2 regions of the Caballeronia sp. HLA56 genome follow, and region 2 is predicted to be linked to the other one. Evidence: riboswitches for the same ligand, from Rfam matches in the RefSeq annotation. Region 2 holds a riboswitch; the other holds the start of a gene.
What was found. A riboswitch is a leader RNA that binds a small molecule or an ion and turns the genes downstream of it on or off. The one in region 2 is predicted to bind manganese.
Positions count from the first base shown of each region.

Region 1: linked by a shared signal. The riboswitch ahead of ACYQ47_RS20390 (sodium:calcium antiporter) and the one ahead of mntP (manganese efflux pump MntP) in region 2 are both predicted to bind manganese.

Region 1 is NZ_BAAHOB010000005.1:195,317-202,639, reverse strand. Features, by position in the region: gene ACYQ47_RS20400 (ATP-binding protein) at 1-965, shown strand, start outside; gene ACYQ47_RS20395 (ABC transporter substrate-binding protein) at 1,081-2,676, opposite strand; yybP-ykoY riboswitch at 2,876-3,029, shown strand; gene ACYQ47_RS20390 (sodium:calcium antiporter) at 3,161-4,171, shown strand; gene ACYQ47_RS20385 (flagellar protein FliT) at 4,297-4,596, opposite strand; gene fliD (flagellar filament capping protein FliD) at 4,606-6,147, opposite strand; gene ACYQ47_RS20375 (flagellin) at 6,327-7,323, opposite strand, start outside.
Region 2 is NZ_BAAHOB010000002.1:475,624-482,946, forward strand. Features, by position in the region: gene ACYQ47_RS08610 (hypothetical protein) at 3-140, opposite strand; gene ACYQ47_RS08615 (PQQ-binding-like beta-propeller repeat protein) at 365-2,179, shown strand; gene ACYQ47_RS08620 (glycoside hydrolase family protein) at 2,186-3,085, opposite strand; gene ACYQ47_RS08625 (ester cyclase) at 3,752-4,198, opposite strand; yybP-ykoY riboswitch at 4,284-4,451, shown strand; gene mntP (manganese efflux pump MntP) at 4,466-5,035, shown strand; gene ACYQ47_RS08635 (CoA transferase) at 5,084-6,460, opposite strand; gene ACYQ47_RS08640 (hybrid sensor histidine kinase/response regulator) at 6,658-7,323, opposite strand, start outside.

The DNA.
Region 1 (7,323 bases), on a different contig from region 2:
TGAACGTGCAGAGCTATCTCCCCTCATTCGAGGAAGCCGACACGAAGTCGCGACGATTTACATTTCAACTTCTGGCGCAAGCTATTCGCCAGAATCCTGAATCAGTTCAAGTCATCATCAGTGAGGTCTTGGGGCTGAAGCAGGAGGCGCAAGACGACCTAGCCGCGCTGTTGAAGAAAACAAGTCTGTCGTCAATCATTAGTTCGGCAAAGGTCGTAGCTAATCGACTAAATTTTTTAACCGCGCTGGAGACTCTTCTTTTCGACCGTGACAGTAAGGCTGCGCTGCTTGAGCGTGACCAACTACATAAAACGCTTGAGGCCGAGTCCTGGTTGTTTGATGAAGCGTTCACTCTGGCAGGCAGCGAGCAGCGACTCGAAGACGTTCTCAAAAAGCATCTATTCAAGCTAGGAGACAGAGAAGACGTCGAAGTAATAACACCGGTCGACGTAGGCTCTGGCAAACGCGGCCGTGTCGATCTGATGCTTCAGAAAGTGATACAGCCGAGAACAGGCGAGTATGAATACTTGATCGTCGAGCTTAAGCGTCCGTCCAAGAAGATTGACGACGAGGTTATCACCCAGATCAAGAAGTATGCGATGGCGGTTGCGGCCGATGAGCGATTCCGTGACGTGCCGGCCAGGTGGACTTTCTTAGCCGTTTCGAATGATCTCGACGCTTTCGCCAAGCGAGAGGCAAACCAGAGGAATCGCCCAAAGGGTCAGGTATTCGACGACGCTGAGTTAAACATTACGGTGTGGATCAGGTCTTGGGCGGACGTGATTAATGATGCGCGCTCCAAGCTTCGCTTCATCAACCAGCAACTTTCCTACGAAGCTGATCTAGATAGCGCCAAGGATTATCTGCGCTTGGCACATGCGAAATTCATTCCTAATGTGCCTTGTTTCGACGATGTCGAGACAGAGGCGGAAGAGGCGCTGCTAGAGGTTGATTCCGAAGAGTAGCACGCGTGGATAGCTTGCACCTCCTCGGTCGATGTCAGCCAGTCGAGACGGGATGAAGCATCAATGCAGATGCTTCATCCTCGTGTGTCATTCGTCGATGCCTTCTCTAAACCCCTCACTGCACCGTCACAGCCCCGAAGTTCTGCCGCCCGAACGGACTCACGTTATAGCCGCTGACGTTGGCACGCGTGATTGCCGCCGCAGTCGGATAAACGAGCGGAATCCACAGCGCCTGATCGTGGATGATCTTCTGCGCGTCCACATAAGCCTTCGTGCGTTTCGCGACGTCGGAGGTGACCTTGCCATCCGCGATGAGCTTATCGAGTTGCGGGTCGCAGAAGCGCGCGAAGTTGATGCCCGACTTCACCGCATTGCAACTGAAAAGCGGCGAGAGGTAGTTGTCCGGATCGCCGTTATCGCCGGCCCAGCCCATGAAGAGCATGTCGTGCTGGCCCTGCTTGGCTTCCTTGATGAGTTCGCCCCACTCGATGATCTTCACCTGCGCCTTCACGCCGATCTTCGCCAGATCCGCCTGCAGCAGTTCGGCGCCAGCTTTCGGATTCGGGTTCAGCACACTGCCGTTCGGACGCACCCAGATGGTCGTTTCGAAGCCATTGGGCAAGCCTGCATCCGCGAGCAGTTTCTTCGCGGCATCGGGCGAATACTTGTACGCCGCGATGTTCTTGTCATAGCTCCACGTGTTCGGCGGATACGGGTTCACAGCGGGCGTTCCCGTGTTTTCGAACACCGTCTTCGTATAGGTGGTGCGGTCGAACGCCATGTTCAACGCCTGCCGCACCTTCGGGTTATCGAGCGGCTTCTTCTGCGTGTTCAGCGCGACGAACGCGGTCATGAATGCGGGCGTCTCGCTAACCTTCAGCGACTTGTCCTTCTTCGCGTCGAGCACGTCCTGCGGCTTCGGCGACAACGCGATCTGACATTCGCCCGCCTTGATCTTCTGCGCGCGCACGGCGGCGTCCGGCGTGATGGCATATATCAGGCGATCGACTTTAGGCTTCGGCCCCCAGTAGCGCTGATTCACGTCATAACGGATCACCGCGTCTTTCGTATAACTCTTGAGCACGAACGGACCGGTGCCGACAGGCTTGCTGTTCAGATCGACTTGCTGGTTCGCTTTCAGCAGCTTGTCCGCATATTCCGCCGAATAGATCGATGCGAAGCCCATCGTGAGGATCGGCACGAAGGTCGCGTTCTGCTCGTTGAGTTCGAACTTCACCGTTTTGTCATCGACCTTGGTCACGGCCTTGATGAGCTTCACGAGACCCATCGATTGCGCATGCGGGAAGCCGCTCGCGCCCGCGATCTTGTGCCAGGGGTTGCTGTCCGACAACATGCGCTCGAAGGTGAAGACGACGTCGTCGGCATTGAGCGGACGCGTCGGCTTGAAGTAGTCGGTGGTCTGGAACTGCACGTTCGGACGCAGATGGAACGTGTAGGTGAGACCGTCGCTGCTGAGCTCCCACTTCTCGGCGAGCGCGGGCGCGACTTTCTTCGCGGCCTCGTCGTATGACACGAGCGTGTTGAAGATGACATCCGCCGACGCGTTGGTCGTGACGAGCGAATTGAACTGCACGACATCGAAGCCGTCCGGGCTCGATTCTGTGCAGATGGTGAGCGGCTTGGCCATTGCGATAAGCGGCGCGGCGGCGAACGTCGCGGCGATGGCGGCAGCGAAAAGTGTGTTGCGCATGAGATCTCCCGTGACCCGGCTGGTCACATTACGATTGTTCTTGTGGCTGGTTTTACCCTGTGCGCGTGTGGCGAGCAAGTAGCGCATCCGCGCGGCTAGGTTAGCGAAGCGCTCGCCGCTCGACAACGAATCGTTGCGCATACGCTTATGCCTCGAACGCGCCGTGCGGGTTGCCGAACCGGGCGGCTCAGGCTACACTGCCCCGGTCTTTGGGGAGTAGCCTTCCTTCCATCAGCGAAGGAGAACGCGTCAACATCCTCGGCCTTGCTGCCGTGGCGCGTTCGACCGGTCGGTGCTGTCGCATCCGGCGGTTTGGCGAGACCATCGATGCGCTTTGTCGTTCTTGGTCGGACGGCGCATGGCGCATCGTGGTTCGCTGAACGTCCGACCGTGGAATCATCGTGTCCCCACAACTACAAAAATCCCTGTCTCTCTGCGCGCTCATTCGCGCCCGCGCGTTGCATCGTTTCCCGCGAGGTGCCGCATGACGATGCTTTTCGTCGAACTCGCGTTGATGCTCGCGGTCATTCTCATCGCATCGGAACTCTTCACCAATGCGCTCGAACATCTCGGCGAACGGCTCGGCATATCGGAGGGCGTGACTGGATCGCTGTTCGCGGCGGTCGGCACGGCGCTGCCGGAAACGACCGTGCCGATCATCGCGCTGCTGGGCGGCACGGCGAGCCGTTCGGTTAACGAAGAAATCGGTGTCGGCGCCATTCTCGGCGCGCCGCTGATGCTCGCGACGCTTTCCACTTTCCTGATGACGCTCGCGGTCATCAAATCGCGTGGCTTGCGCGGCCGGATCGTGCCCGAGCGCAGCGGCTTCACGCGCGACCTGAACTTCTTTCTCGTCGCGTTCCTGATTGCGGCCGGCGCCATGTTCGTGCCGCATCATGCGTGGCAGGTGCGGGCGATGTTCGCGGTCGGCCTCGTCGGCTTATACGTGATCTACGTGATCACCACGTTCAAGGCATCGGCGAGTCTTGTCGAAAGCGGACACGGCACGGAAGCGCCCGAGCGTCTCTTCATCACGCGCGTGGGTTTGCCGAACGGTATCGGGTCGATCATGCTGCAGTTCCTGATCGGCATCGTGCTGCTCGTCGGCGGGGCGAAGGGCTTCATCCACGGTGTGGAAGGCGTGTCGGCGGCGCTTGGCATATCGCCGCTCTTGCTCTCGCTCATCATCATTCCGATTGCAACCGAACTGCCGGAAAAGGTGAACAGCATTCTTTGGGCGCGACGCGGAAAAGATACGCTCGCGTTCGGCAACATCACAGGCGCGATGGTATTTCAGGGCACCTTGCTGCCGGGCATCGGCATCATGCTGACGCCGTGGGAGCCGCGCGTGGAAGTGCTGACCGGCGTGCTGATCACGCTCGCGGCGGCGGCATGGCTGCGCTTCAACGCGCGCGGCAATGGCGTGGTGTTGTGGGCATTGCTTGGCAATGGCATCTTGTACGCGGCTTATCTGACCTTAACCCTCGGCCGCTGAGCCTTCGAGCGACGCAAATAAAAAATGCCCGCGCGAGGCGGGCATCAAGAGCGAAGCGCCGCGTCATGTCTGACGCGTTCTTCTCGTTGTTCTTATTAAGGTTATCGGCGCGTGCCGGAAAAACTTTAGAAGCGCGCGGCTTGTTGATATCGTCCGGCGGCTTTCGCCTGATCCATCGACTTGCGGTACGCGGTCGACAGCATGGCTTGCGCGGCGTTCGCACGGCCCATCGTTGCTTCGATGCTCGCCTGAATCCGGCGAATGGTCGCGAGCGATTCAGCCGGCTGATTCGCTTCCACGGCCATCAGGAGCGGCGTGCGCGCCTCTGTGAGTTCGGCCGCGCGCGCCCAGTTTTCTTCGTTGACCGCTGCTTCGATCGCCTCGGTCAGTGCCCAGGCGTGTTGAATCATTTCTTGCTGGTTCATGTTCGTTCCTTACGACTTGTTGCTTGCTAGCGCGCCCGCGCTGTTGGTGCCGCCGAAGAGCGCGGTCAGGTAGCTGCCCTGCGTCGCCATCTGCGACATCAGCGTGTTGAGCGCGGTGAACTGATCGTTGTAGGTCGTGGTCAGTTGCGCCGTGTAGGAAGCGAGCGCGGTTTGCTGGTCCGTGATGCTCGAAAGATCGGCGGTGAGCGCGGTCGTGCGCGTATCGACAATACCGCCTGTCGCGAGAAATCCGGTCAGACTGTTGTTCAGTTGCGCGGCTACGCCCGTGCTCGAATTGAAGAGCGATGCCACCGCGCCCGAGTTGCTCGACAATGCCGCGGTCAACGCGTCTTCGTCGGTCTTGAGCGTGCCGTCCGGTTGCAGCGTAATGCCGATCGATGCGAGGTTCACCTGGCTCGTGCCGGAACCCACGCCCTTGGCAATCGTGCTGGAAAGGGCGTTGCGAATGGTGTTCATCATCGAGTCGCCGAGCAGCGCGCCGCCTTGCGAACCGGCTGCCTGGGTCGAGTCGAACGAAGTCAGCGACGCGGCCGTCGTGATGAAGTTGTTGTACGCGGTGACGAAACCATCGATGGCCGTCTTCTGCGTGGCCGTGTCCTGCGCGATGGTCAAGGTCTGGGTCGTGCCGACCGCATCCGACGTGAGATTCAGCGTCACGCCGGACAGCGCCGTCGTGACCGCATTGGTCGAGCTGCTGGCAGGCGTGCCCGCGATGGTGAAGTTGGCGTCCATGCCGGCCGTCGTCTGCGTCCAGTTCGACGAGCTGATGGCCGTCTGCGCCGGAACCGCATTGCCGTTCGAGTCTGTCGTGGCGGCGCTCAACGTCGATGCCACGTTGAGTTTGGACAAACCATTGTCGTCGGGCGTCGTGCCGTCGGACTGCATGTTCGGCGTGACCGCCACGGTAATGCCGTTGGCCTGGCCCGTCGACGCCGAGCGCAGCACGAGGTGCGCGCCATCGGTGCCGTTGACGACCGCCGCCGTGATGCCGGGGTTACCGCTTGCCTTGTTGATCGCGGACGCAATGCCCGCGAGCGTGTTGTTCGAAGAGTCGATGCTGATCGACATGTCCTTGCCGCCCACCGACAGCTTCATCGTGCCCGTGCCGAGTTGCGCGGTGCTGGTAAACGCGGTGGAGGTAAGCGATTGCGAGGTGGCGATGTTGCTGACCGCGACCGAATACGTGCCCGCGACCGCGCCGGTGCTGGCCGTGCCGGTCAGACCCTTGCCGCTGCCGGTCGCCGTGAAGGCGCCGAGCGTCGTGCCGTCCGCGAGCGAACTCACCGAGCTTTGCAAAAGCGACAGCACGGACTTGAGCGTGCCGACCGCGGTGAGCTGGGTGTTGTCCTTGGTTTGCTTGGCTGTCAGCGCATCCGTCTGTCCGGCGACCTTCGCGTTGACGATGGCGGTGACGAGCGAGTTCACATCCATCGTGGAGTTGGTCGAGCCACTGATGATCGACTGCGCGGCCTGCTGGACGGCGCTGGTCGGATCGACCGTGGATGCCGAAGTGGTTGCTACCGTGGACATGTATGGCTCCGTTTCTGGCTTCTTGCCGTGAGCGGTTGAAGATGCGTTTTACTGCGCCGTCAGCAGGCGATTCGTCATGAAGGCGCCTCTGGCGGAAATGCAAATCGGGAGGCAAGCCTCCCTGGGTACGTCGCCGGCGCGCCGTGATCGAGACGCGCCGGTTACTGCGTCGGCGATGCTTAGCCGAGGAGCTTCAGAACCTGCTGGGGCATCGAGTTCGCTTGCGCCAGAACCGAGATACCAGCTTGTTGCAGAACCTGAGCCTTCGAGAGGTTCGCGGTTTCTTGCGCGAAGTTCGCGTCGGTGATCTGCGACTGAGCGGACGACAGGTTGGTCGACTGCGCGGTCTGGGTAGCGGCAACCGAGCTGAAGCGGTTCTGCACAGCGCCCAACTGAGCTTGCAGCGAGTTCACTGCATCCAGTGCGTTGTCGACTGCCTCGATTGCGGACGATGCGCCGTTCGCCTTGCTGATGTCGATTTGCGACACTTGCGGCGGCGTGTTGTTCGCGGTCAGCGCGCCGACTTCGGACGTTTGAGCTGCAGTTGCCGAAGGAACGTTGGTGCTGTTCAGGCTGATGCTCGTGCTGCCTGCGGACAGACCCGTGAACACGTTCGACGAGGCGAACGAGCTGCCGAGTGCCTTGTTGTCCTGGTCGGTGAACGTGTAGCCGCCGGAGCCGTCAGCGATGACGTTGACCGACGTGATCGTTGCCGAACTGGCAGCTGCGGATGCACCCGTGTTGCCCAGGCTCAGACCGTCGACCGTGCCGATGACCGTGCCCTTCTGCGGGTTGCTGCCGCCGAGCGACAGAGCCGAGACGTTTGCTGCCGAGCCGAGGTCGATCGTGATCGACTGGCCGACGTTCGCGCCAACCTGGAACGTCTTGCTGCCGGCGGTGCCGTCGAGCAGGTTCGTGCCGTTGAACGTGGTTTGCGACGAGATACGGTTGATTTCGCTGATACGCTGCGTCACTTCTTGTTGCAGCGAGGTCTTGTCAGCCGTCGACAGCGAGCCGCTCGATGCTTGCACGGCCAACTGACGGATACGCTGAAGGTTGTCCGTGATCTGCGACAGACCGCTCGAAGCCGTCTGAACCATCGACACGCCGTCGTTCGCGTTCGAAACGCCTTGGTTCAGGCCGTTGATCTGCGAGGTCATGCGCGAAGCGATTGCG
Region 2 (7,323 bases):
ACTCAAGCCGCGCGCCGATAGGCATCGGCCATGAGCTTGCTGACTTTTGCGCGTGTCTTGAGCGCGTCCAGAAAAGCGGCGCGCACGGTCTTGGCAATGGCGAAAACAAACGAACTTGAGGTAACGGCGATGACGGCCATGACTAAACTCCCTTAAAAATGAACGACCTAGGGTAACTAACTAGGTAATAACCCTATATTAGCATGTTGTGACGCAGTGCAACAAGTTGCTTTCAATATTTCCAAAAGTGTGGTTTGCGTGCAAGCTGAAGGGCATAGGCCGCATGTGATGGAAGTGGAATCCAAATTGCTCCAATGCAGGGCAAAACCGACTGATTACGCCGTTCTTCCAGAAGGGAGGATGTATGAAAGGGGATCGCTCGAGCCGTGCCGGCGCGTTGCCGTGGCTGTGTAGCGCAGTAATCGTGTCGGCCATCATTGGCGGATGCAGCGGGGGAGGCGGTTCCAGTTCGACTCCGGCGGCGGGCAGCAGCGCGCCGGCGTCGAATCCTTCGGCGGCTTCTAGTCCGTCGGCGGTGTCGACTCCGTCAGGCGCGTCGAGTCCCGCGGGCGCTTCGAGCCCTTCAGGCGCATCGGGCGCTTCAGGCGCTTCGGGGTCTTCGGGGTCTTCGGGCGGAGCGGGCGGGGGCACCGTCGTTACCCCTGTCGCCCATCCGATGGACGTTGCGACCTATCACAACGACATCGGCCGCACGGGCCAGCAACTCGCGGAAACGAAGCTCACGCCCGCGAACGTCAATTCGACGACCTTCGGCAAGCTCAACGTGCTTGCGGCGGACGGACCCGTGGACGCGGAACCGCTCTTCCTGACGAGCGTGGCAATCGCGGGCGGCACGCACAACGTGCTCTACGTCGCCACCGAAAACGCCAGTGTCTACGCGTTCGACGCCGACACTGGCGCGATCCTGTGGAAATCGTCGACGTTAGGCGCAGGCGAAACACCGAGCGACGACCATGGCTGCGGCCAGATCACGCCGACTATAGGCATTACGGCGACGCCGGTCATCGACCGCACGCGCGGCCCGAATGGCGCGATCTACGTGGTCGGCATGTCGAAAGACACGTCGGGCAAGTATCACCAGCGCATTCACGCGCTCGACATCACGACAGGCGCGGAACTTTTCAACGGTCCGACCGAAATTGCCGCGTCGTATCCCGGCACGGGCGCGGGCAGCGCGAATGGCCGCGTGAGCTTCGATCCCGGCCAGTACGCAGAGCGCGCTTCGCTGTTGCTGCAAAACGGCGTGGTCTATACCGCGTGGACATCGCATTGCGACATCATGCCGTACACCGGTTGGGTGATCGGCTATAACGCCAGCACGCTGCAGCAGGCAAACGTGCTCAATCTCACGCCGAACGGCCAGATGGGCGCGATCTGGATGAGCGGCGCGGGCCTCGCGTCGGACGGCACGTCGATCTATTTCCTCGATGCCAACGGCACTTTCGACGCCACGCTCGACGGCAACGGCATGCCGATTCATGGCAATTTCGGCAACGGCTTTCTGAAACTCGGGACTTCGCCCGCCCTCGCCGTCACTGATTATTTCCAGCCGTCGAACACGGTGAACGAATCGGCGGCCGATGAAGATCTGGGTTCGGGCGGCGCGCTCGTATTGCCCGATCTCGTCGATGCGGGCGGCACGACGCATCATCTCGCGCTCGGCGCGGGCAAGACATCGACGATCTACGTGGTCAATCGCGACGCGATGGGCAAGTTCGATTCGAATGCGGATCACATCTATCAGGAGATCGTCGGGCAGATTCGCGGCCCGATGTTCGCCATGCCCGCGTACTTCAACAACACCGTTTATTTCGGCTCGATTGGCGACAGCATCAAGGCGTTCGGCATCGCGAACGCCGCCTTGTCCACGACGCCGACGAGCCAGACCGCGAACAGTTTCGGCTCGCCGGGCGCCACGCCGAGCGTGTCTGCGAACGGCGCGGCGAACGGCATCGTATGGGCGGTGGAGAATGGCACCATCGCCGTGCTGCACGCCTACGACGCCAGCAATCTCGCGCGCGAGCTTTACAACAGCAACCAGGCGGCGGGCGCGCGCGATCAGTTCGGGCAGGGCAACAAGTTCATTACGCCGATGATCGCGAACGGCAAGGTCTATGTGGGGACGCGCAACGGCGTGGGCGTGTTCGGTCTGCGGTGATGCCTGTCATGGACGCGGATTGGTGGCGATGAATTGCTTCACGGCGGCGTAGGCGGGCTTGGGCGTCTGGCCGTCGTCGAGGATCACGCCGTAAGGTCCTTCGCCGCCAGGCGGATCGTCGTAGAGCTGGTAGATCTGCAAGGATTCGATGTCGTAGCGCACCGCGATCGCTCTCAGGCCGCCGAGCATGTCGTTGGCAAGGAAGGCGGCCGCTTGCTGATCGGTGCCGAAGTCGGGCCGCACGCCCATTTCATTGATCCATACCGGCTTGCCGAACCGGGCAAGCGCGCCGATGACGTTGTAGCAACCCGTGCCGCCGCACGCGTGCTCGATGTTGCCCTGGTCGGAGTACCAGTGCCATGCCGTGATGTCCCACGTCACGATGGGATGCCCGCCCGAACCGTCCGGCTGTGTGCCGTTCGCGAGCATCGTCACGAAGCCGTATTGCATCCACGCATTCCCGCCCATGACGATCTTGCCCGACGGGTCCATCGACTTGATGCCGGCGATCATGCCTCGGATGACGCCACGCGCAATCTGGAACTTTTGGTTGTCGAAGTCCGTGGGCCGCACGCCGTCCACCCATCCGGCGACCGTTGCCGAGCCGAGTTCGTTGGTGACTTCGTAGTAGGCGTAACGCTGCACACTCACGACGTCGCGCGCGAGCGCATAGGCCGATTGGTAGGCGGAGTCTTCATCGGCGAAATCGATGCCCATCAAGATCACCGGGTACACCGTCACCCCACCGGCGGCCAGCGCGTTGGCCACATTGGCGAGACGCATGGCGGTTGATTTGCTATACACCTCGTTGCGATACAGTTTGATGCCGAGATCCTGAAGCTGCGCTAATTGTCTGGCGGCGCCAGCAAGATAATAGACATCGCCGTAACTGTTGTGACCGTTCATTCCGTAGAATAAATCGCTGGCGACAGGATTTATGGCGGTGGACGCGGCGTGATGACGATAGCGTGAATCATCGACGCTCGATGGCACGTTAGCGCTGTCCGAACCACCGCAAGCGGTTAATAACAGACTTGCTGAAAAGATCGCAGGCAAAACAGGTTTTGTGTTTCTGCAAAAACTAATTAAGCGATGAGCGATTTGCATAATCCAAAATAAGCCGATGACGTGTGCTCGCTTATGTCGCGGAAAATTAAATTCATTCGCGGACGCGAAGACAGGTGAGTAGCGCGATGCTGATAACGCGAAGCGCAAGCGGGGCCGCGCCTTTTGCCGATGGGAATGGCGCGGTGCGTCGAGAAATATAGTCGGTGACAGACGGGATAATCAAGACTTAATCGCGTCACTTTCACGAGCCGCGCTTATCTTTGCGAGATAATCGTAGAGCGGAGGATGTATTCTTAATGGCGACAGCAATTCAGGCTTCAAAAGCAAGCGCGTTGCGAGATTTATTTGGTCAGAAAAATTAAAGCTGAATAGTCAGCGGGCAATGTGCGGCGCATTTGGAAAATAGAAAATTCGTGACGCGCCGCCCGCGACGTATTGGAAAGAAAGATAAACGACGTACGCTTCAGACCTTTCTCGTTTCAATCGACTTCGCGCGTTCTCGAATTACGCATCCGATCCAATACCGCGCGGCACTTCGCCAATTTGCCGAAACACGCTCAACCAGTCTTCCAGATGCCACGTCTTCGACACACGGTCATCGCGTATCTCATGGAACGAGTGAATGGCAAATCGAACCGGCTTCGATGTCGCCGCGATGCCCATCAACGGACCGGACTGCGTACCGCTCACTTCCGCGCGCACGCCGACGCGATTGTCCTGCGTGAGCATGTCTAGAATCTCGATGCGCATGTCAGGCAGCGCAACCGCCATCTCCGCGAAGATCGGGATCATCTGGTCGGGACCGGCTTTGAAGCCGGCCGGCTCAGGCAGATATTCCCAGTCCGACGTCACGGCTTGGCGCAGCAAGTTCACGTCCTTTTGCGCGAAGGCGGCGTAAAGACGCTCGACGGCCGCGCGGGCTTCTGACTGGGTGATGTGTTCTGCCTCCATGGTGCCTCCTGAGCGTTAGGGATGCGGCGTTGCAACCCACTTTAACCCAATGGTCCGGATCGGGTGATCTGTCGTGTTAAGCTCGCATTTCTTCGTTGGGGAGTAGCCGGCTTTCCCGCCCGGGAGAGCGTCCATGTCAACACGCTCGGTCTTTCGACCGTGGCATGGGCAGCCGTCACAGGTTGGCAAGACCATCGACAGAATGCGCTTCCGGTCGGGCGCGCCTTCTGTCCTTGTGCTTGCCCGACCAGACCAGAGCGCTACTCGATGAACCTCGCTTCCACCGTATTCCTTGCTTTCGCCATGTCCACCGACGCCTTCGCCGCCGCCGTGGGCAAAGGCGCGAGCCTGCATAAACCGCGCATCGGCGAGGCGCTCAAGGCGGGAGTCATCTTCGGCGTAATCGAGGCGCTCACACCGCTCGTCGGGTGGGCGCTCGGCCGCGCCGCCGCGCAATACGTCACCGCGTGGGACCACTGGATCGCTTTCGGCCTGCTTTTCGTGCTCGGCGCGCGCATGATCCGCGAAGGCTTAAGCAAATCGGCTCACGAAGAAGAGAAGCCCAATTCACATTCCTTCTGGGTGCTCGCCGTCACGGGCTTTGCCACCAGCATCGACGCGATGGCGGTCGGCGCGGGCCTCGCGTTCATCGATGTCGATATCTTCTCGACCGCCGCGACCATCGGCTTCGCAACCATGCTCATGGTGACCATCGGCGTGATGGTCGGACGGCTGGTCGGCGCGACTATCGGCAAGCGCGCGGAGATCTTGGGCGGGCTGATTCTCATTGGCGTGGGCAGCGTGATCCTTGCGGAGCATCTCGGTTACTTGAGTTGATGCGAAGTTCTGCATGTCGCGTTTGAAATCGCCGCCCATGCCACGAACTCACCACTTCGGCTCATCCGTTCCCGGCGGCACCGATGGCCTCGCGTAACCCGCCGGCGTGCGCTCGAAGCGCGCGCTCGGCGTGACCGCGCGCAGCATGCCGAAACCCGATTCGCGTTCCTCGGTGTATGCGGCGATGTCCGGCCGCGCCGTCTTCAACCCTCCGTCGATACGTCCAAGCCCGCGCAGCCAGTGTCCCGTCTGTGCGAGCGAAACCTCCACGTGCCAGCTACCGCCTTCCGTTTGTTGCTTCCATAGCGCGGCGGCCGCGCCGAACGCCATCAGAAAGCCGCTCGCCATGTCGAGCATCTGCATGGGCAGCGCTCGCGGTTTGCCATCGCCCTGCGCTTCGCCTTCGGCGGCGTTGAAGCCTATCGCGGTCTGCACGAGCGAATCGAAGCCACGCCGATCCGCCCACGGACCTTCCGTGCCATAAGCCGACAAGGACACGTACACGATGCCCGGCCGCCGCGCCACCAGCGCCTCGGGCCCGAAGCCAAGCTCGGCGATCCCGCCCGGCCGATAGCCTTGCGAGAAGACATGCGCGTCATCGATCAGCCGCCACAGCGTCGCGCGACCGTCTTCCGTGCGCAGGTCGAGATGCGCGGAGCGCTTGCCGCGACTCGTCTCGGCGATAGCGGGAATGTTCGGCAGATGCGGCGAATTCACGAGCATCACGTCCGCGCCGAACGAGGCGAGCGCTCGACCGCCCGTGGGACCGGCAAGGATGCGCGTGACGTCCAGCACGCGGATATCGGTCAGCGGGCGCGCGTCATTGTCGAGCGCGGGCAGCGCGAGAGGCGCAGCGTCGCCGATACGCGTGATCTTCAGCAACGGCTGCGCGGCGATGGCTTTGGCTTGCGGCGTCGCATCCCATTCTTCGAAGCTGCGCAGCATCGTCACGACGAGGCCGCGTTCGGCGCACGCGGTTTCGTAATCGTTCGCGCGCCATTCGAGCAGCGCGCGTTCGGCATCGGCGCGCGTGGCGCTGTGCGGGTCGAGACCCAGCACGCGCAACGCGCCATCCTGATGATGCTCGAAGTTTGCGTGTATGCGCACGTAGCCATCGGCCGTGCGGTAGAGGCCCGAGAACTTGCCCCAGGTCTCGGGTTCGGCGCCATCGACCGTGAACCAGTCGGTGCATTCGACGGCCGCGTGCGTCATGTCGACGCTCACGCGCTGGCGGTCGACGCCGCGCGCATGAGCCAGCTCGGAGGCCGCGAGCGCTGCCGCCGCGATGGTCGATTGCGCCGCTTGGCCCACGGCGAACGATGACGGGAACACCGGGTCGTGTCCGGGTAGATCGACGAGGTGGAGGGCATCGTCGGGAAGGCCGGCGAGTTGCCAGAGATTCGTAAGCGTTGCGAAAGAAGTCATGGCGATGAGTGCGCGCGGGTCAGCGATGACGCATTGTCGCGCCGATTGGTTGAGCGCGCACGTTGCGCTTGTCTAAAGCGCGTGGATCAGCGGAAAAAGTGGTCCGCGAGGCGGCGCAGGCGGTCGCGACTTGACGCCGACGGCTCAACGCTTGGCATAGGCCCGCAGGATGCCCACCGCCAACCGCCCGCACACCTTCACTTCCCCGCCATCGCCAACACGCGCTCCAGCTCAGGCAAATCCACCGGCTTGACCAAATGCGCGTCGAACCCGGCCGCCCGCGTGCGCGCCATGTCTTCGTCGGAACCAAGACCCGTCATTGCGGCGACGATCACACGCTTGCCTTCATCGCGCATCTGACGAATGACGTCGAAGCCCGTCATGCCCGGCATCGATAGATCGAGCAGCACGACTTGCGGACGCGTCGTCCCGAACGATGCCAGCGCTTCCGGGCCGTCATACGCCGCGCGCGCCGCGTGACCGAGCATATCGACGAGCAAGGTCATGCTGTCGGCCGAGTCGCGATTGTCGTCGACGACGAGCACGTCGAGCTGACGGCTCGCCACCGCATTCGGCGCGGAAGGCGGCATGATGCCCTGCGTGGGCGGTTGCGCGAGCGGCAGCCACAAACTGAACGCGCTGCCCTTGCCAGTGCCGCCGCTCTTCGCCTCGACGTGGCCGCCATGCAATTCGGCGATCGCTCGAACCAGCGTGAGGCCGATGCCAAGCCCGCCTTCATCCGGATGCGCGCCCGGCGCATGCTCCTGCACGAAAAGATCGAACACGGAGGCGAGCGCATCGGCGGAAATGCCGCGACCCTGATCCGTCACGCGCAGAAGCGCCGCGCCGCCGCGTGGACCGAT